3 regions of the Enterococcus mediterraneensis genome follow, and region 1 is predicted to be linked to each of the others. Evidence: predicted binding sites of a transcription regulator. Region 1 holds the regulator's gene; each other region holds the start of a gene.
The links. Region 1 encodes NrdR, which represses ribonucleotide reductase genes. Its sites were predicted from a motif close to ACACNATATATNGTGT; they were not measured.

Region 1 (7,474 bases):
TTCTTCGATGATCTCTTCGTGAATGATCTCATAGTTATTGCTCATCAGCCAGTTACGCAATCCGGCTTCACCGACATTCGGCTGTAAGATCAAACGTTCTTTGCCAGTAACTTGCTGTTGGGCAACACCGTTTTCTAAAATATTGCGGATCAATGTGCCTCCCATACCGGCGATGGTAATGGCAGTGATCTCGTCTTCCGGATGAACAGCAGCCATGCCATCTGCTAGGCGTACAGTGATCTTGTCAGTCAATCCGCTTTTTTGGACTTGTTTTTTCGCGGATTCAAAGGGTCCTTTGACGACTTCTCCGGCTACTCCGTAAGAAATTTTATTCTGCAGCATCAATGCTACGGGCAGATACGCATGATCTGAGCCGATATCAGCCAATCGAGCGCCTTCAGGAACCGCAGCTCCCACTCGCTGCAAACGCCGGGATAAACCTTGCTCGTTCATTTTGACCTCCTTGTTTCTGGTTATTTATTAAAAAATGAGTTTCAGCTTTAATTATTATAGCATTGATTTTCTGAAAAAAGCGTGTCTCAAGCAAAAAAACCGAGATTTTGCTAGGGCATCCTCTCAGTATTTTTGTAATTATTCAATTGATTTCTGTCGTTATTCCACGATCGTTATAGTGATGTTTTCACCAGGGACTTGCGGCGGGATCGACATGGTCATGATAGGTAAACCGTTCATTTCCGCTTGGATAGTCATGCCTTTTTCTAAAGACTCGGCTTTTTCCGCCGGCAGATTCAAGATCACCCCATCGTGGAAATTCGGCACGATATTTTCCGAATCTTCAACAGCTTCAACTTTTTTCAAGAGCACACTGACAGAATCTTCAAAGTGCTGGTCGACAGATTCGATTTTGCCGGTAAAGATCGTTTGCATCGTTTCACCTGCTTGTTGTGTTGATTTTGTTTCGGTTTCTTTCGTCGTTTGTTCCGTAGCATTGGTAGAGTTGACAGGCTCTGCATCGGCTTGCGGTTCATTTCCGCAAGCGGTCAGCAACAGCACCGCCCCCAAAAGAAAAATTCCTTTTTTCATCGGTTCCTCCTCTATCAGCCATTGCGGCGATTTTCACCTAGCATAATGATTTCTTTGGTTAAATATCGGATGCGTTCCATAATGCGTTTGGCTTTCAATGGTTCATCTGCGTTTTTCGTGATGCTTAAATGTTTTTCAAGTCCATCCATCGTCAGATTGGAGGTGAAAAATGTCGGCAGCTGTTCCTGCATACGATACTGCAAGATCACACCAAATACTTCATCTCTGGTCCATGAAGTCATGGCATCAGCTCCTACATCGTCCAAGATCAGAATCGGCGCTTTTTTCACCGCGTCCAACTTTTCATTGACAGTATTGTCCGCGATGGCGCTTTTGATCTGCGAAGTAAATGTCGGAAAGTGGACCAGTGTCGAGGAATACCCTCGTTTAGCCAATTCGTTAGCCATCGCTCCTAACAAATAGGTCTTACCGACACCAAAGTCTCCAGCAAGATACAATCCTTTATGAAATGTCCGGGGATTTTCTTCATAAAATCGGATGAAGCGCATCGTTTCAAACAACGCTTCTTCTCGTTCGACTGTTTTATCAAAGCTTTTCATAGTAGCGTTGCGGATATCTTTTGGTATATCGATGGTATTGATTCGACTTTTGATCTCTTCTTGTTTTTTACGCTCTAATAAGGCTTGAGTCGGCACATAGGTGACATCGACAAAATGGAAGTTCAGGGTCAACTGGGGTTCATACCCTGGCGCGATCATGGTCGGATCGTTTACTTCAAATTTGCGTTTTTCCTGCACGAATTCATAGATCTTCGCGTAGCTTTTTTCGATATCTTCTTGGGTCAGTTTGTCTTTGTGCTCTTCTAAAAAAGCCGTGACATCAGGATCTTTCATTACTGATTCCATCATCTCGCTGTAACGGGAGCGGTAATTGCGCCGATTCAGCATTTTATCGATATTTTTTCCAACATCTTCCATCATTTTTCACCTTCTTCATCATTGAAGTATTCTTTCATCATTCGATCGATCTCCGCTTTACGCTGCGGATCACTGGCAACGGCTTTCGCTGATGCCGACCAATCTGGCAACTCTTCCCGTTTTTGCGGTGACTGCTGCCGTGAATAAGCAAGCTTTGTTTTTTTCTGCAGCTTGTTTTTCGCCAATTCTCTGACATGCTGGATCGCGGCTTCTGGAGAACGGATATTTTTTTCCGACCAGTCAGCGGCGATCTGATTGGCTAATGCCGGAGCAAGGGAGCTTTTATTTTGGACTACCAAGAGATAATTGATCAGTACATTGATCACACTATTCGGCAACGGCGATTTTTGCACCAGATCTTGAACCAGCCACTCTTCATTTTTAGTGACAAAACTTTTCTTCGTCTGCTTGATGGCCGTCAAATATTCCATCGGCGCCAAGTCTTCGCTTTGTCGGATCATTTCCAGATCTTTATCCGTATAACCTTGCTGTTTCAACGTATTGAAACGCCGCAGCTGCTGATCATCTGTCTGTTCGTCGGTTTCTTTTTTATAAAAAACTTTATTCTCTTCAATGACAGTTTTTTCTAATGCTTTCTCATCGATAGAACCGTCTGTTAATGAAACGACGCCGGCCATCAACTCTACCAGTTTCATCTCGTCATATCCATATAGCTCATGGTACAACGTTAATTTTTCTTTTAATGAACCGGTAAAAGCGGAACGATCAATAAATTTACGCTCAGCCATATCCATGATAAAGGTCCAATTTAATTGTTTTGTATCTAATTGCAGTTTGTTTTCTTTCTCAAGCGGGAAGGCATTAGACACCTTATCCAGCTTTTCTTCCTGACGTCCGAACTCTTTTTCCGACCATAAGAAAACATCCGTGAATTTCTGGGTGACTTCTTCGTAACCGGAAGTATCAACAGGTCTTGGACGAAAACGCCGCATCAGCTGCTGAAACTTATCTTCGCCGACTTTGCTTAAAAGCAGAAACGACATCAGCTGTTCTCTGAAAAAGATTTGCGGATGCAGAGGCTCATACAACTCATAGAAAAGCATTTTGCCGAATTCCGGATCGTTTTTCTGAAAACTCCGCAACAGTCCAATCCCTTCCAGACGTTTGCGGGCTTCAAAAAAGCGGGGCAGCCCCACATCCATTGCATTCAGCAAATCGAGATGGGTAAACTCTTCTGCCGTTTTATCTGCGGCGTCACCGATCAAACAGAAGTACAAACTCATGGCATCGCCGCCGATGATCGGCTGATACAGATAAAGCAATGCTTGCTGACCTTCTTGGGTCAACGGCTGCTCTTTTTTCACTTGATAAATATTTTTTGGTTGGATCTCATACCAGGCATTTTCCAAGAAAAGCCCTCCTTCTAACTACTTTTCCGTGTGGTCAGAAGCTTTAGCTTTTTCAACAATATCCTGCAATTCCTTCAAGAAAACAGACATATCTTTAAACTGACGATACACACTGGCAAAACGGATATACGCGATCTCATCGACATCGACAAGGTCTTCCATCACATATTCACCGATCAAATTCGTTGATACTTCATTGACACCTAAACTGCGGACACGATTTTCCACGTGATCCACGATCTGTTCCATTTGTTCCATCGCTACCGGACGTTTTTCAGCAGATCGGATCAATCCTCGCAAGATTTTATCGCGATTGAATTCTTCTCGATCACCGTTTTTCTTCACAACTAAAAGCGGTGCCGCTTCGATCCGTTCAAAGGTTGTAAAACGAAACCCGCAATTTTCACACTCACGGCGGCGGCGGATCGTCCGGCCTTCATCTGTTTGACGACTATCAATAACACGAGAGCTGTTATGGTGACATTTTGGACAACGCATAGTTTCACCTCATTATTCTTTTGATTTTTCTCTAAAAGCAAAAATTTTTTCTTTTATTTATTGCTTAATTATAACATGAAAACAGCTATACTGCGGAATTCACGGCAAAAAATCCCTTGAAAAACCCGAATTATCCTTGCTTTTTTTATTTTTTGTTCGTTTCTGACCTCCATAGGCTTTTTATGTAAACAAAAAACTCTGATTGCTCAGAGTTTTTCTTCAATACCTGTATAATGCTTCATTCGTTCTTCTTCTATCCGCTCTTCATTTAACCCGTCTTCTGCAAGCTTATCGCTTTTTTCAAGATCACGGCCGACATGTTCTTTTGTCGCATCCTGAGTCTGTGCCTTCTTTTCTTCGTGCATATCTTCCAGCTCTTCGATCCGTTTCTTGCGCTGTTCTGAATGCAGTTCCGCATCTTCTTTTTGAACTTTTCCTTCTTGAGAAAGTTCCTCGTTATTCGTCAAATCGCCGATTTTCTTTTTAGCAGACCCAACAATTTTATCTTTCAAATTACTCATACCAACCTGCCTCCTTTTGCTTCTACTATAATTTTAGCAAAACAGACCGATATAAACAAAATTTTTGAACGATTATGGGCAAAACAAGAGAAACTTATGATCCTCTAAAATCAGATAAATTTTTTCTGACGCAGCCAGCTGGTTATTTGTTCTTGAAGTTGTTGGATCGTTCCTTGATTATCAAAGAAAATATCAGCACGACGGCGTTTTTCCTCCATCGACAGCTGGCTTTTGATCCGCTTGGAGGCTTCTTCCAATGAAAGGTTATCGCGTTTCATCAAGCGTTCCAGCTGGATTTCTTCAGGAAGATAGACTACCGCCACCTGATCCATATAATGATCGTAATGGCCTTCATACATTAAAGGGATATCGGCGATCACTAATGGCGCTTCGCTTTTGCCTTTTTCGATCTGCCGCAAGATCTCGGAACGAATATACGGATTCAATATCTGATTGAGACGATCCAGTTTTTGTTTATCAGAAAAAACAATCCGCCCCAATTTTTTGCGATCCAGGCTGCCGTTTTTTTGCAGAATGTCATCGCCGAATTCTGACACGACCGCCGCTCCCCCGGGTGTCCCCGGTTCAACCACTTGGCGGGCCACTTGATCTCCGTCTACAATGGGAAAATCGTATTTTTGAAACACTTCGACCGCCGTACTTTTTCCTGTGGCGATTCCGCCAGTGATCCCTAAAACAAAACTCATCTTCTTACCCTCAATTTTTGACATGATGGACAAATATGGGTTCCTCGTTGGGCGACCTTCAATTTAACGATCGGTGTCCCGCAGCGAGGACAAGGTTTACCGGTTTGTCCGTAGGCGTTCAATGAAAGCTGGAATTTTCCCGCTTCTCCTAACGCGTTCAAATACGTTCGAATCGTTGTACCGCCGGCTTCCACAGCTTTTTTCAATACATCGATGATTGCTTCTCGCAAAAGGGCGATCTCTTCTTCTGTTAATGTGTTGGCTGGCTGTTCCGGATGGATCTTGGCTTGCCATAACGCTTCATCTACATAGATATTTCCCAAACCGGTAACTAATTTTTGATCAAGCAGCAACGGTTTGATGGCTTTATGGGATTTTCTCAATCCTTTTGTAAACGCCTCTAATGTAAACTGCTCTGGCAATGGTTCCGGACCTAACTGCATGATCCCTTTGTAATATGGACTTTGGTCTTTTTCCACTAAAGCCATCCGACCGAATTTCCGCACATCCCGATATTGCAGTTGGCTGCCATCGGTAAAGTGAAAGATCACATGAGTATGTTTATCTACGATAGGATCCGTTTCGAAAAATTCATACTTGCCTTCCATCCGCAAATGAGAAATCAAATCATTAGCAGACAATTTGAAAATCAAATATTTTCCCCGACGAGAAATATCTTCGATGGTTTGACCGGCTAATTGGACTTGAAACAACAAGATATCTGGCGTTTCGATGATTCTAGGCCATAAGATCTCGACATTTTCAATAGTTTTTCCTTTGACTAGCTGAACTAATCCTTTTCTGACTGTTTCTACTTCTGGTAATTCTGGCAATTTTTTTCACCTTTTCTATTTCGCATCGTACCACGTTTTGCCCCAGCTGCTGTCGGTAACTAATGGAACATGGAGTTTTACAGCATTTTCCATGACTTCTTTTACCAAACGATCCAGCTGTTCCAGCTCGCTTTCAGGTACTTCAAACACCAATTCATCGTGGACTTGCAGCAGCATGACTGCTTCCATCTTTTCTTCTTTCATTCGATTCGCCAAATCGATCATAGCGATTTTTAAAATGTCCGCGGCACTTCCTTGGATCGGTGTATTGATAGCTGTCCGTTCCGCAAAAGAGCGCAGATTGTAGTTGCGGGCGTTGATATCCGGCAAATAGCGGCGGCGATGATAAAGGGTTTCAACGTAGCCTTTGTCTTTGGCGTCACGTACGATATCTTCCATATATTGTTTGACACCGGGATATTTTTCAAAATAGGTATCGATATATTGTTGAGCCGCTTTTCGCGAGATCCCTAAGTTTTGAGACAAACCATAATCAGAGATCCCGTAAACGATCCCGAAATTCACCGCTTTGGCTTGGCGGCGCATATTTGGCGTCACGTCTTCCGCTTTTTCAATGCCAAATACCCGCATCGCTGTGCTGGCATGGATATCTTGTCCTTCAATAAAGGCCGCTTTCAAATGTTCATCATTGGAGATATGGGCCAACACCCGTAACTCGATTTGAGAGTAGTCAGAAGAATAGATCAGCCAATCTTTTTCACGAGGAACGAATGCTTGACGGATCTTGCGACCTTCTTCCAAACGGATCGGGATGTTTTGCAAATTCGGATCAACAGAACTCAAACGACCAGTCTGGGTCAATGTTTGGACGTAACGAGTATGGATCTTGTCGTCTCCTTGGATGACTTTCAGCAATCCTTCCACATAGGTAGACTGGATCTTAGCGATCTGACGATAATTCAAGATGTGTTCTACGATCGGCGCTTGTTCCCGCAACTGTTCTAAAACATCGACTGCGGTGGAATAACCGGTCTTGGTTTTCTTGATCACTGGCAACCCCATTTTTTCAAACAAGATCACACCTAGTTGTTTTGGCGAATTGATATTGAAGGTCGTTCCAGCTTCTTGATAGATTTTTTCTTCGATTTCATGAAGGCGTTCAGAAAATTCGCCTTTCATTTCATGCAATCGGCTCGCGTCGACTTTGATGCCGGCGATCTCCATTTCCGCCAAGATTCGTGAAAGGGGCAATTCCATTTGATAGAACAAATCGCTTTGATTTTTTTCTTCCAAACCTTTATCCAAGTGGTCGCTCAACCAATGGATCGCTTGGATTTTACGGGCTAAATGAGCGAAAAAGATTTCTTCATCTTCCGGAAGTCCTTTTTTTGCCCCTTTTCCATAAACTGCATCATCCGATTGGACCTCTGTATAATCGTATCGGGCAGCCAAGCTGGCGATATCATTGCTGTTGTCACTGGTATCCAATAGATAAGCAGCCAGCAGGACATCAAATCTGATCCCTTCTGGACGGACTGCGTAGCGTTTCAATGCCACATAGGTTCGTTTGGCATCAAACACTTTTTTATTGTTTTTCTCCGT
Region 2 (7,474 bases), 570 kb from region 1:
TGTGCATCTGTCCCCAGATCTCCACGCCATTTTCAGAGACTTCCGGGATTTGACCATACAACACGCCCAATGTTCCGATGACATTTTCTTTTGCTACCAATCCTGTTAATGTCGCGACGGTTCCTTGCCAATGTCCCCAGCCAAGAGGTGCGAAGATTGGCGCGATCACTTGCCCCAAACGAGCAAGGATACTCTCGTTCGCTTCTGCCGGACGCAATAAGAAATCAAAACTTGACGCAAACCAGATCAAAATGCTTGATACAAAAATGATCGTTCCCGCTTTTTTAACGAAAGACCAGCCGCGATCAAAGGTTTGGTGTCCAACATTTTTCAGTTGCGGCAAATGATAGGCTGGCAACTCCATAATAAATGGAGCCGGATCACTAGAAAACAAACGCGTTTTTTTCAATGCGATCCCAGATAAGACGATCGCTGTGATCCCTAAAAAGTAGGCGGAAGGAGCTACCCAACTGCTGTTTGGAAAAAAGGCGCCGGCGATCAGCGCAATAATCGGCAATTTCGCCGAACAGGGCATGAAGGTCGTGACCATGACCGTCAAACGGCGGTCTTTTTCATTTTCGATGGTCCGGCTGGCCATAACTCCCGGCACACCGCAACCTGTCGCGATCAGCATGGGGATAAATGATTTTCCGGACAATCCAAATTTTCTAAACAAACGATCCATGACAAATGCGATCCGTGCCATGTAGCCGCAATCTTCTAATAAAGACAAACAGAAAAACAACACGACGATTTGCGGCAGAAAACCTAATACGGCGCCGACACCGGATAAGATCCCGTTTAAGATCAACTGCTGCATCCATTCCGCCACGTGCCAGCTGATCAATGTCTGCTGTGTCCACTCAGGAACGATCGAACCAAATAAAACATCATTGAGCCAATCACTACCCATCGTTCCGATAGTTTGGATCGACAAGTAGTAGATCCCCCACATGATCAACGCAAAAATCGGTAAAGCAAAAAAACGATGCGTGACTATTTGATCGATCTTGTCGCTGGCACTCAGGCTCCACTCTTTATCATTCGTCGCACAAAGCGCCACCAAACGCGCGATGAATTCATAGCGTTCATTGATCAAGATTGCTTCACTAGTATCGTTGAAGATCTGTTCAGTGATTGCAATGATCTCCGCGATCTCTTTTTGCTGGATTTTTGAAAGATCGACTTGCTGATTAACCACCGGATCTTGTTCAAATAGTTTTACCGCAAACCAGCGCGCTTGTTTCTGGGGCACAGTATTTCCTAAGATATCCATAATTTCACCAAGTGCCGCTTCTAGACGCGGATCGTAAGTAGGATATGCAGTTTCTGGCGGAAATTTTTCAGCAGCGTGCAGGCTGTGGCGGATCAATTCATCCAGACCTTGTTTTTTCAAGGCGCTCATACCTACCACATCGGTCTGCAAGCCGTAAGCTAATTTTTCAAGATTGATCCGTTTACCGCTTTTTTTGACCACATCCATCATATTTACGCCCACCACGACCGGTACGCCGATCTCCAATAGCTGTGTAGTGAGATACAGATTTCGTTCCAAGTTACTGCCATCGATGATATTCATGATGACATGCGGCTGTTCATTCAGCAGATAATCACGAGCTACGATTTCTTCAGGGGTATATGGAGAAAGAGAATAGATTCCCGGCAGATCTTGAATGATCACAGATTTGTTTTTGCGCAGTGCGCCGGATTTTCGTTCCACCGTAACCCCAGGCCAGTTGCCAACAGACTGCAAAGAGCCTGTCAGCTGGTTGAATGTGCTTGTTTTTCCGCTGTTGGGATTGCCAGCTAAAGCTAAATAGGTCTCTTGCATGTTACGACTCCTTCTCTACTAAAATATAGGCTGCCTCGTTTTTACGAAGTGTTAGTTCGTACCCCCGCACATTGATCTCGATAGGGTCTCCTAAAGGCGCGCGTTTACGAACTTGGATATGAACATTTTTGGTAAGTCCCATGTCCATCAATCGACGCTTCACAGCCCCTTCTCCATGGATCCCTACCACATGTGCACTCTCGCCTACTTTTAACTGATCCAGCGGCAACCATTCACCGCTTTTAGCCGCTTCTTCCACTTCAATATTTTCTAAAACCTGCTGATCTAATGCCAAACGACTATTATGTAGAAGAACAATGCTGTTGTTCCCTGATTTCTGCAATAAAACGATCTTACTATCAGAAACTAATCCCAAGTTTTTCAAATGCAATTGCGTTTCTGGAACTGTATGTACTTCTTTTACTTGATATACTCTATGGATAAGCGCTTCACTTAATTTTATCATCACATTCCCTCCAAGGAATTTGTGTTGTTATATACAATTGGAATTGAGAATCATTCTCGGTTAAAGATTACTTTCTTTCCTGCTAAAAGTCAATCTGATTTCAAATATTGTTCGTATATTCACATGGAAAATTTAATTTCACTTTTTTAACCAGTTTTTTTATACAATCAGTTGTTTAATCTAAAAGCAATCGAGAAAAATCAAGAATTTTTCCTGAGCGTTACTTGCATAAAAACACAAAGTTTAGTATGTGTCAATTTCACAAACACTAGATATAGTGTTTAATTATTGACTTTTATCTGTCGTAGCTTATACTAGATTTATAGCAAAAATCTTGAAGGAGGTCTCGTAATGAATATTACCGTATTTTCAAAAAATAACTGTATGCAATGCAAAATGACCAAACGTTTCTTAAACGATAACAACATCACTTTCCGTGAAGTGAATATTGATGAACAGCCTGAAGCGATCAGTCAATTAAAAGAACAAGGTTTTCAAACCGTTCCTGTGGTCACTACCGACTCACAAACGATCATCGGTTTCCGTCCAGATCAATTACGACAATTAGCTTCCTAGTCTATCGACTATTAATTTACAACATACTTGGATTTGTCAGCCTAGAAGCCTACAAATCCTTTTTTTAATCGTTCAAACTACGTAAAGAAAGTGGGCAGTGCCATGAGCTTAAAAAAAATAGCTTCAGATGTGAGTTATTTCAAATTAAATAATGAGATCAACCGTCCAGTCAATGGACAGATTCCTTTAAATAAAGACAAAGAGGCTTTAGAAGCCTTTTTTATTGAAAATGTCGAACCCAATACAATGAAGTTTTCTTCTATCAAAGAGAAGATCGACTATCTTGTAGCAAACGACTATTTAGAAACTGAATTTTTGGCGAAGTATTCCAATGAATTTATTGAAAAATTATACCAATTTCTTGCTGAGCAGAATTTCCGTTTCAAGTCATTTATGGCCGCTTATAAATTCTATTCACAATATGCGTTGAAAACCAATGATGGAACAGCGTATTTAGAGACTTATGAAGATCGTGTCGCCTTCAATGCGCTTTACTTTGCAGATGGTGATGAACAATTGGCGCTGGATCTGGCAGATGAAATGATCCACCAACGTTACCAACCAGCAACCCCTTCTTTCTTGAACGCCGGCAGAAAACGCCGCGGGGAATTGGTCTCTTGTTTCTTGATCCAAATCACTGATGACATGAACTCGATCGGACGCGGCATCAACTCTGCGCTGCAATTATCTCGTATCGGCGGCGGTGTAGGGATCACATTGTCCAACTTGCGGGAAGCCGGAGCCCCTATCAAAGGATATGAAGGTGCCGCAAGCGGTGTGATGCCTGTCATGAAATTATTCGAAGACAGCTTCAGCTACTCGAACCAATTAGGCCAACGTCAAGGTGCCGGTGTGGTCTATCTGAATGTCTTCCACCCAGATATCATCAACTTTTTATCCGCGAAAAAAGAAAATGCCGATGAAAAGATCCGGGTAAAAACTTTGTCATTAGGCGTATTGGTTCCTGACAAATTTTACGAATTGACTCGTAACAATGAAGAAATGTATCTTTTCAGTCCTTACAGTGTCGAAAAAGAATACGGTGTGCCTTTCTCTTATATCGACATCACAAAAGAATACGACAATCTCGTAGCTAATCCGAAGATCCGCAAAACCAAGATCAAAGCCCGTGATTTAGAAAACGAGATCTCAAAATTACAACAAGAATCTGGTTATCCTTATATCATCAACATCGATACCGCTAACCGTGCAAATCCAATCGATGGCAAGATCATCATGAGCAACTTGTGTTCAGAGATCCTGCAAGTCCAAGAACCTTCCTTGATCAACGGAAAACAAGAATATGAAGTAATGGGAACAGATATTTCTTGTAACTTGGGATCTACTAATATCGTCAACTTGATGGACAGTCCTGATTTCGGAAAATCCGTGCGGTCAATGACCCGGGCGTTGACGTTTGTTACCGACGCTTCTGAAATCGATGTGGTACCTTCTATCCAACACGGCAACAAATTGGCTCATACGATCGGTTTAGGTGCGATGGGGTTGCATACTTTCTTTGCGAAAAATCATATGGAATACGGTTCGCCGGAATCTCTTGAATTTACTGATCTGTATTTCATGTTGTTGAATTACTGGACTTTGGTGGAAAGCAACGCGATCGCGCGGGAACGCCAAACCGTCTTCCATAACTTTGAAAAATCAGCTTACGCAGACGGCAGCTATTTTGACGAATACATCACCGGCAAATATCAGCCTAAATCTGAACAGTTGAAAGAAATCTTTAAAGATATCTTTATCCCAAGCGCAGAAGACTGGAAAAATCTGAAAGCCGCTATCCAAAAAGACGGCTTGTACCATCAAAATCGTTTAGCCGTAGCGCCAAACGGATCGATCTCTTATATCAATGACACCAGTGCCAGCCTGCACCCTATCACACGGATGATCGAAGAACGTCAAGAAAAGAAAATCGGCAAGATCTATTATCCTGCTCCTTATCTTTCAAATGATACGATCCCTTATTACAAATCCGCTTATGATATGGATATGCGTAAAGTGATCGATGTCTACGCTACTGCACAAAAACACATTGACCAAGGAATGAGCTTGACCTTGTTTATGCGTTCAGAGATCCCAGCCGGTTTGTATGAATGGAAAACCACTAACAAACAAACGACTCGCGACCTGAACATTCTCCGTCACTACGCATTCCATAAAGGCGTCAAATCGATTTATTACGTACGGACCTTTACTGATGATGCCGAAGAGATCGGTAGCAATCAATGCGAAAGCTGTGTGATCTAATTGACTGGAGGAAAAGAAATGGCAACTTATTACGAAGCGATCAACTGGAATGAGATCGAAGACATTATCGATAAATCCACATGGGAAAAACTGACAGAACAATTTTGGCTGGATACTCGTATCCCCCTTTCTAACGATTTGGACGACTGGCGGACATTGTCAGAGTTAGAAAAAATCACCGTAGGACACGTTTTCGGCGGATTGACACTACTAGATACGGTCCAATCAGAAAGCGGGATGGATCAATTGCGTAAAGATGTGCGTACTCCACACGAGGAAGCCGTCTTGAACAATATCCAATTTATGGAATCTGTCCATGCGAAAAGTTATTCATCGATTTTCAGTACCTTAAACAGCAAAGCTGAAATAGAAGAGATCTTTGAATGGACCAACACAAATCCTTTCTTGCAAAAGAAAGCTGAACGGATCAATGAGATCTATAAGAACGGCTCTCCTTTAGAAAAGAAAATCGCCAGCGTGTTCTTGGAAACTTTCTTGTTCTACTCCGGTTTTTATACACCGTTGTATTATCTAGGAAACAACAAATTGGCAAACGTTGCTGAGATCATCAAGCTGATCATTCGCGACGAATCCGTCCATGGCACCTATATCGGTTATAAATTCCAATTAGGCTTCAACGAACTTCCGGAAGCCGAACAAGAAAGCTTGAAGGAATGGATGTACGACCTTCTTTACGAATTGTATGAAAATGAAGAACGCTATACAGAAGAACTTTACGATGAGATCGGTTGGACGGAAGAAGTCAAAACCTTCTTGCGTTACAACGCCAACAAAGCCTTGATGAACTTGGGTCAAGATCCATTGTTCCCAGATACCGCTAACGACGTCAATCCGATCGTAATGAACGGTATCTCCACCGGTACCAGCAACCATGACTTCTTCTCCCAAGTCGGGAACGGTTATCTGCTGGGGACCGTTGAAGCCATGAAGGATGATGATTATCTGATTGGTCTGGATGACTGATTCGTTTTCTTAACTATCTATGACAACAAACTATCTGAACATTCGTGAGCACTCGTTGCAGGACTCATGGGTGTCCGGATAGTTTTTTATTTACCTATTTTTCTCTGCTTTTTGACACTCTTTTTTTGGGGGCTTATAAGGTTATATGCTACAATTTTAGTAATCGTAAGAAGCGGGAGGGATTTTGTGATGATTATTTTGTATTCATTGTGTTTAGGGTTATTAGGCAGTACGATCGTTGCGTTTTTTGCCTATATTTTACAAGCACTTACCTTATCTGGCTGCGTGGCGCTGATGATCGTCGGAGCCTTTGCGTTTACCTTTGCTCCTAGCGGCAGTTGGCTGCTTTTATTTTTATTTTTCGGCAGTTCCCTTTTGATCCATCGTTTAAAAAATCTCTCCAAAAAAATCCCCTCCCAACAATTAGACAACAGCGGTACAATCCGCAATGGTAAACAGGTTTTTGCTAACAGTACGCCTTTTTTATTGGCCTGTATCGCATATTTTTTTACAAAAGAAATGTATTGGCTGATCGCTTGCGGCAGTACGTTGGCTGGTGCCGCAGCTGATACGTGGTCTTCTGAAGTCGGGGCGCTGTCAAAAAAAGCACCAAGAAATATCTTGGATTTTCGACGAGAAAAACCAGGATCTTCCGGTGCAGTTTCGATATTAGGGACTTGGGCGGCAGTTTTTGCCAGTCTTCTGATAGCGGGAAGTTTTTATCTGTTGGTCCGTTTATTTCATCCTACGATCGTATCCGGCTATTTTTTCATATTGCCGCTTCTTTGCGGATTTTCTGACTCACTGATCGACAGTGTTTTAGGCGCGACGTTGCAAGCAAAATATCTGTGTATTGTTTGCGGAAAGAAAACAGAAAAACGAAACCATCATGGACAACCGGCTTTACTGGTCCACGGGTTTCGTTGGCTGACAAATGATGGCGTCAATTTTTTAAGCGGTCTTTTGACTTTGGCCCTTTCCATTATCTTGACCCTTTGGTTTTACTAAATCCATCACCTGATCCCTTCATCGTGTTATGAAGATTGGATAGAGACTAAGCGGAGTTTTGTGATGTTTTTGTAGATGGATAATTCTTCGATCACTTCTGTATAGGTTAGATTATTGGGCAGATCAATCGTATAGATATTGGTGTAAATTCGATGATCATCAATAAAATCTACATCGAAATTCACATCTTCGATAGCGATCCGGTTTTGTTCAAAATACTCTGTCAAGAATTCTTTGGTTTCTTCCCGATGAATAAATTGGATCTCCAGCTTTTTGGTAGCAGGAACACGGATCACTTGATTGACGACTGTTAATGCGATAAAGATTCCGACAAAACTTGTAAT
Region 3 (7,474 bases), on a different contig from region 1:
CCGGCGCAATGGTCGGTCATATTTTAGCCAATTTTAAACTGCAAGAAATGAAGCTGACACAAGCACAATTCTACGTTTTAGGCGCCAATGCCAATGAATTGAGTACCGTCTTTGAAGGATTTGCCGATCAAGAAGCGGCTTGGTTCAAAAAAATCGCTCACGAACTAGTGATCGAAAATGAAGTGATCCCTACTACGTTGGAAGAAGTAACCCGCTACGGCAAGATCCCTGAGCACGGTCAAAACAAGTACTTGTCTGCGACCGCTATGCTGGAAAATTTCGCAAAGGACTTTGATTTCCAAAACGTCTTCATTACACGGGGCATCAAGTTAGCTGAAAAAGAAGAAAAATACGGCTTGCAACAACTACTCGTTGAATTGTTGAGCTTCAACAAAGATGTCATTTACCAAGTCCAACGCCTGCAAGGAAAAACCGTTCGTCAAGACCTTGATGACGAAGATGAAGACGACGATTAGCCCTTAAGATTATAAACACAAAAATAAAACCTTCCCCTAAAAATAAAGATCATGTCGCGAAACAGGAGACAGCGATCACGATCTCTTATGAAATAAGATAAAAAAACACTTGCTGATGCTTTGTCTACGAGCATCGGCAGGTGGTTTTTATTGATTGATAGTTGATTTCCCCTAAAAATTTATGTTCACTACACTTGTTTCTTACTTTGATCCGTTCTGAGATTACGCCAAGTTGTTACCTCGCATTGACCATAACCATTATCTCCCGTAGCTACCACAGAGCCATCCGATCTTAAGCCGATGGTATGAGAACAACCGGCTGCAACGGCAATGATCTCTTGCCAATTTTCTACATTGCATTGCCCAAATCGATTATCACCAGTTGCTATGACTGTCCCATCTAAGCGTAGACTTACTGTGTGATAGCTTCCCGCTGCAATCATGGTAATTTCACGCCAACTGCTTACATCACATTGCTGATACTCATTCCAGCCAACAGCTGTTACGGTACCATCATTCTTGAGACCAACAGTATGGAGATAGCCCGCTCCAATAGATTGGATACTCTCCCAATCCTCTACATTGCATTGTCCCCGCATATTATTTCCAGTAGAGATCAAAGTCCCATCTGCTTTTAACCCGATGGTATGCCAATCTCCTGCAGCAATGGCCTTGATTTCTTGCCAGTGGGCTACATCAGACTGTCCTTCATTCTCTCTGCCTACAGAGATCACCGTACCGTCTTTTTTCAATCCTAACGTTCGCCGCCAGCCTGCCGCAATAGCTGCAATATCGTGCCAATCACTGACATCGCATTGATTGTGCTTGTTCCACCCAGTCGCTACGACAGTCCCATCGCTTTTCAGCCCAACGATGTGTTCATTACCGGTATTCGTCGCAAGATGCACATTACCGATCGCAACAGATTGGATATCCTTCCAATGATCAGTCTTGAATTGCTTGCTTTTATCTGGAGTCACAACAACGGTAGTGTCCGATCTGATAGCCACACTGTGACGTCTGCCTGCCGCGATAGTAAATAATCCATTTGAGTCATGACACACTTTTATCCAACTCCTTTTGAAAAGCCTTCAATGGGTATATGATCTATTATGCTCATTTTAATTCAGCAGAATATATTTGCCAACATGATTTACTTCTTATTTGTGAGATAGGAGCATAAAAAATACCAGATAAGCAATGCCTACCTGGTAGTAAGATTTTCAAGGAATCTTACGTAATTATCGTATCATAAAACGAATAAAAACAATACCTTTTGTACTAATTCTAAAACTTATTTTCCATGTATAGAGTAGAGTTAACTGCTTTTTACAATTATAGGTACTAATTTTTAATATCAGCAGTATTACTTACAGTAGTTTCTAAAAAAGCAAGTAATCTATTTGGATAATCTCCTCAATTGCTTATAGCATCCACCCCGTGCCTTTATGAATCGTCTCTTTATTATCATTCAATAACTCATTTACGGTGCTACAAGTAACATCTACATTACTTTTTTTAAAATAATTGTTTACTGCGTTTTCTCCAATTCAAAAACAACCTTGTCGCCTTGTTTCAGGATGGTTTCTTTTGCGCCTTTCATAGCAGGCTCTCCATTAATAGTATAGGTCCAGTATTTATTTTCTTTTGGATCTTGCTCATGGCCTTCAATTGACGTGATGAACCCATCTTCATCTTTGATCGTGAAGTTTTCTTTCATCGTATCAAATAGATTTGCCTTCTCTTTGACTTCGATTTTTTTAGAATCGATTTGCTGCTTGTCTTCTTTTAAAGTGATCGTCACAGTTTGTTGAGTTGTTTTCTCCGTAGTCGTACTTGCAGCAGTATCTGTTGCAGGAGTACTACAACCACCGATCACCAAGGTACTTATCACGAGAAGACTCGCGGTGATGATTTTTTTCATTATTCTCACTCCTTAAAAATTCTTGCCGTTATGGTCCTCGTTTATTTTAAAAAAAGAGCAGTTAAAATACAATAACAATTTTTTTCATTGTTTTTACAACCCGCATTTAAGTTGAACTTTACAGTTTGTGCAGGTACTGCATCCACCGATTTCTTCGATCGTTCCTTCATGACAGATGGGGCAAATCTCGCCTTCTGCAAGTTGTTCATCGACAGACACAATTTGTTGCTCATCTAAAAGATCCATCTGTTCGTTCTCTTCTGCTTCCAAAGTCAACACTTGACTATCTCGACTCCCATCGACATAAACGGTACCGCCTTTTGCTCCACCCTTGTACAGTTGTTCGTAGATTTCAGCAACTTGTGCTACTTGTGAACCTCTTGGTGCGTTGACAGTCTTAGAGATCGAACTATCCACCCAACGTTGGATCGTACACTGTACCCCAACGTGTGCTTCTGGATCAAGACTCATAGCTGAAACAAAAAATTCTGGTAATTGTTCTTTGGTACAGGTTGGATGCTCAGTGAGATATTCATCCACGATTTCGGCATTGACTTCAATAAATTTACCCAAACGGCCGCTTCGGAAATACGAAAAGGCGAAATATGGTTCTAAACCAGTCGAAACACCAGCCATTGTGCCCGTTGATCCAGTAGGTGCAACTGTCAGCAAATGGGAATTGCGGATGCCGTATTTCAGGATGTCTTCTTGGATTTCTTGCGGCATTTTTTTCATGTAACCTGTTTGAATAAATTTTTTCCGCAACTCTTGGGTTTCTTCTTCATTTTTCCCAATAAGAAAAGGGAAACTGCCCTTTTCTTTTGCCAATTCGATCGAAGCTGTATAGGCAGTCGTAGCGATTTTTTCAAAGACTTGATCAACTAACTGATTGCCTTCTTCAGAACCATAAACTTTCTCGCAATAAATCAATAGATCTGCAAGACCCATCACACCTAACCCAACACGACGTTCCCCTTTTGCTTGTGTTTCATTTTTATCAAAGAAATACGGCGTTGCATCGATAACGTCATCTTGAAAACGGACGCTTGCGCGAACGACTTCCGCTAATTTTTCAAAATCTACTTTCTTCTCTTTGCGATTTACCATATTGGCCAAGTTGATGGCAGCCAAATTGCAGACTGCATACGGCGTAAGGGGTTGTTCTCCACAAGGATTGGTAGCGACGACTTTTTGCCCATAAGCCGTGGCGTTTGTCATTTCATTTGCGTTATCAATAAAAAAGATCCCTGGTTCCGCGGAATATGTCGCGCAGAATGTAATCAGATCCCATAGCTCTCGAGCTTTGATGGTAGCATAGGTTTTCACTTTTCGCCCGCTTGCTTCCCACTCTCTGACATCGCCGATTTCTGCCCAGTTTCTATCATAGTCTGCCATTTCTTCTGAGTTGTATTCCTCAATCGCTGGGAAACGCAATTCATAGTCCGCATTCTGTTCTACTGCTGTCATGAAATCTTTTGTTAAACATACTGAGATATTGGCTCCTGATAAAAATTCGCTGTTTTTGACAGAATAGCTTCCACCTTGTTTGATTTTTTGCTGTATCTCTTTCAAATAAGCATTTTGTTCTAAAGCATAGCTTTCTTTATGTTCAAGAACAGTTGTATAAAATTCATGTTCCGCATCAGATAAAGGTGTAAAGGATAATTTTTCTGTGGCAAGTTGTTTTACCGTCTGACTGTCTGTCGTTGCGATCAAGCGCTGCAAGACAGAGGGATTTTGGATTTTCGAAATAATAAATTCAAAAATATCCGGATGCCAATCTGCCATCATGATCATTTGTGCACCGCGACGACTACCGCCTTGCTCTACTAAGTGGGTCAAATTGGCTAAATCGTTCAACCATGAAACGGATCCTGATGATTTGCCATTGACGCCATGAACGATCGCCGCCCGCGGACGTAACGTTGAGCCGTTGGTACCGACACCGCCGCCGCGGCTCATGATTTCCATGACTTCCTGCCGATGTTTGGCTAATCCGCCCCGTGAATCATGGATAAAAGGCATCACGAAACAATTGAAGTAGGTAACTTCGGAATCTGTCCCGGCGCCGTATAGTACACGCCCAGCAGGAATCAGATTTTGCTCGACCAATTGTTTATAGAATACTTGTTCAAAGTCATTCTTTTGAGGATCTTTTTCCATTTTAGCGATACCATGAGCGACACGTTTGGCTATTTGCTCATAATAGATTTCTAAAGGTTTCTCGACTTCGTTTTTATTTCGTTCTACTAATCCTGAAGACATTTCTAGCGGATCTGTCAGCGTGCTGCGAAATTCTTCCTCCACTTCAATAATCAAACGGTCATCTGTAATATCCCTAACGATACCGATTCCCCGTGCTGGATATTGGGGATGGGGCTGTGTTGTTAAAACAACTAAGTCTCCTACAGTGATCGTATGACCATTAGGATCTTTAGACGCATAACGATCCAGCATGATCAAGCGAGAAATGCCTTCAAATGTCATAGACATCTCCGGTTTGATAGGAAACAGTCCTTCAAATTGCTGAATATCTTGGTTCAATTTTTCTTCATATTTTGCGGTATATATTTTTGGCAAATGAATCACTCCTAAATAACATTCCTTTTAAAAAATACAATATATTGTGTTCGAAAATCATTATCACACTATATATCGTATTTTTCAATGTTGTATTTGTAGAATTTATTTGTTATAGTTGAGAATGACTCTCAATTAATCAGCTTTAACAGTTGATTCCAAAGTGCTTTTTTGTGTTTTGCTCCAACCCGGTCCGCTATTTCTCCTAGATTATCAACCGCACGATAAAAAGCACCAAAGCAAATAAAAATTTATTGCTTTGATGCGTATAAATAACATATCTATTTTTATTGAATCGTAAAAACTGTCTTTTAATGTCCGCTATTTGGAAAAAATCATTAGGTCAATCTTGCGATTTGCGTTTCTTCAAGCGCTCCTGCAAGATTTTTAATTCACGAAGCTCCACCGCATTCTTATTGATCTTCGCAAAAGCTCGCGCATCGGAAATAAACTCTTCAACGATCTCAGTTTCTTTATTTTGTACTAGGGCATTTTTTGCCAATTGGAACATCAGCCGCGCAAGATAATAGGTCACATGGTTATCTGAACAGATCGCGACTCCATGCTGCAACAACGCATCACTGACACTATAATCTTTGATGCTGGCATAAAATGTTCCGGAATAAAACAAGATATTCAATATCCGCCAAATATCCTCTGACGTTTCAATAGGATATTGATAGACATCGCTGACTGCTTTATCAAAAAAGTATTCCGCCTTCTCTTGATCCCCTTCATTCGCATATGTCAGCCCCAAACCCGTATACGCTAATAGGACAAAAATATATGATTTCTCTTTGGGAGACTCTGATAAGATTTGATTAAAGTAAAAGAAAGATTCTGTGATCTCGCCGCCTTGCAAAGCACTTAAATAACCTTTTAAAAAAAGATAGTGCCATTTTTGTGTTGGACTTTGCAATTCGCTTTGTGAAATCTGATCCAAAATTTTTTGTGCTTCTTCATATTCACTGGTAACCAGATTAAATTCCGACTGTTCCAGCTGTTTATTGACTTTAGACGCTTGAATCCCTACATTTGGGAAAAGTTCCCCTAAACTTAACTGCAGGCGGTTGCATAGTTTGATCAAAATCTTGATCGTCGGAATCTGACCGTTATTTTCAAAGCGGCTCAGTGTGGCTTGGGTGCAGATTCCTTCACTTAACTCTTTTTGTGAAAATCCTTGCGCTTTTCGGGCTGCAATAAAACGTTGTATATCCATTCGTTGATGCTCCTAGTATGTAATGTCTGTTATCATTGTATCACATCGTTTTATTAGATGGCTAACTACAATTGAAAAGGGTTTAAGAAACCATTCCATAACGGGAAAGACAACGAATGTTCATCATATTCATGTGAGTTACTCATTGTTTCAATTAATTTTCTTACCGAACTATGGAGATATCATTGGATAACATCAATCTTCTCTATTTAGTATGTTACAACCAAATAATTTTTAATATATTTTTTTATATAATAAATACAAAAAATAATTTTGTTTTACCTATGAATACCTCTTTTAGTGTGTTTTTTACCAACAAACCCTCAAGCAATTTAATATACTTTTTTATATATTTATTTTATACTTAATCGTGAAAAAACAGACAGCTGTTTTTTACTGGGATTAGCAGAATATTCAATAGGAAGATCTCTCGCATACTTTTTATGTGTGTAATTTCAGTAGAGTTACTTGTCTGATTTATCATGGTGTAAAAATAAGAGAGGATGATTCAAATGGTTAAAAAATTATCAGTAGCGACAGTGATCAACGAAGGCGGACGCGAAGGAGAAAGCAAATCCGTTACCGGCTACCTGAATGTTAAGACAACAATGACGAAAAAAGAAGGATATACAAATCCTGAAGAATTATTTGCTGCCGGCTTCTCCGCTTGTTTCAACGGCGCTATGTCATTTCCATTAGAACGTGACGGCTTAGGCGACAAACCTCGCAGTGTCCGTGCAGAAGTAAGCTTGCTAGGAGACATGAGCGACACAACAAGTCTGCATATTGCAGTAAACATCATCGGCCACATCGATGGACTTTCAAAAGAAGAAATCACAAACTATATGGAAGAAACTTCTCACATCTGCCCTTATTCAAAAGCAGTCCACGGCAATATCGAAGTAACTTACCAAGCAGAATAAACATGAATAGATAAAAAGACCCGTGGAGCAATTTCCGCGGGTCTTGCTTTTTATTGATTAGATCATTTTACCGCTTTTTGAGTACGTCTAGGCTCGACCATAGCTGAGGCTTTTCTAAACTGCAATCACATGACTACTTAGTGCTTTTGAAATTGTCGAGAAGTTCCTGCCAAATAAATTTGATCATAGAACTTGTGGACGCTCCCGAATCTTTTTTATTGCTGATCAGTTGTCCCAAATCACTGGCAAAAATCCCGTAGCTAAAATAACTACCAATCAGAGCCGCTAATAAGGTAAAAACCAAAATAAAGATTTTCATAGATTGTCCCTCCTCTAGGATCTTGCGGTAAGT

Region 2: the regulator NrdR is predicted to act here: its motif matches at 2,563-2,578, upstream of nrdH (glutaredoxin-like protein NrdH).
Region 3: the regulator NrdR is predicted to act here: its motif matches at 5,015-5,030, upstream of EFB00_RS12225 (vitamin B12-dependent ribonucleotide reductase).

The regions. Positions count from the first base shown of each region.
Region 1 is NZ_UWOP01000001.1:205,946-213,419, forward strand. It holds gene EFB00_RS00990 (tRNA (adenine(22)-N(1))-methyltransferase) at 1-453, opposite strand, end outside; gene EFB00_RS00995 (membrane lipoprotein lipid attachment site-containing protein) at 613-1,044, opposite strand; gene dnaI (primosomal protein DnaI) at 1,059-1,982, opposite strand; gene EFB00_RS01005 (replication initiation and membrane attachment family protein) at 1,982-3,352, opposite strand; gene nrdR (transcriptional regulator NrdR) at 3,371-3,850, opposite strand; gene EFB00_RS01015 (CsbD family protein) at 4,057-4,371, opposite strand; gene coaE (dephospho-CoA kinase) at 4,482-5,102, opposite strand; gene mutM (DNA-formamidopyrimidine glycosylase) at 5,075-5,911, opposite strand; gene polA (DNA polymerase I) at 5,927-7,474, opposite strand, start outside.
Region 2 is NZ_UWOP01000001.1:778,218-785,691, forward strand. It holds gene feoB (ferrous iron transport protein B) at 1-1,831, opposite strand, end outside; gene EFB00_RS03705 (ferrous iron transport protein A) at 1,833-2,297, opposite strand; gene nrdH (glutaredoxin-like protein NrdH) at 2,649-2,873, shown strand; gene nrdE (class 1b ribonucleoside-diphosphate reductase subunit alpha) at 2,976-5,138, shown strand; gene nrdF (class 1b ribonucleoside-diphosphate reductase subunit beta) at 5,157-6,122, shown strand; gene EFB00_RS03725 (DUF92 domain-containing protein) at 6,312-7,130, shown strand; gene EFB00_RS03730 (MgtC/SapB family protein) at 7,157-7,474, opposite strand, start outside.
Region 3 is NZ_UWOP01000002.1:64,159-71,632, reverse strand. It holds gene EFB00_RS12245 (ferritin-like domain-containing protein) at 1-476, shown strand, start outside; gene EFB00_RS12240 (RCC1 domain-containing protein) at 665-1,540, opposite strand; gene EFB00_RS13815 (DNA alkylation repair protein) at 1,901-2,026, opposite strand; gene EFB00_RS12230 (DUF4430 domain-containing protein) at 2,008-2,400, opposite strand; gene EFB00_RS12225 (vitamin B12-dependent ribonucleotide reductase) at 2,494-4,971, opposite strand; gene EFB00_RS12220 (helix-turn-helix domain-containing protein) at 5,324-6,199, opposite strand; gene EFB00_RS12215 (Ohr family peroxiredoxin) at 6,712-7,122, shown strand; gene EFB00_RS12210 (hypothetical protein) at 7,256-7,441, opposite strand.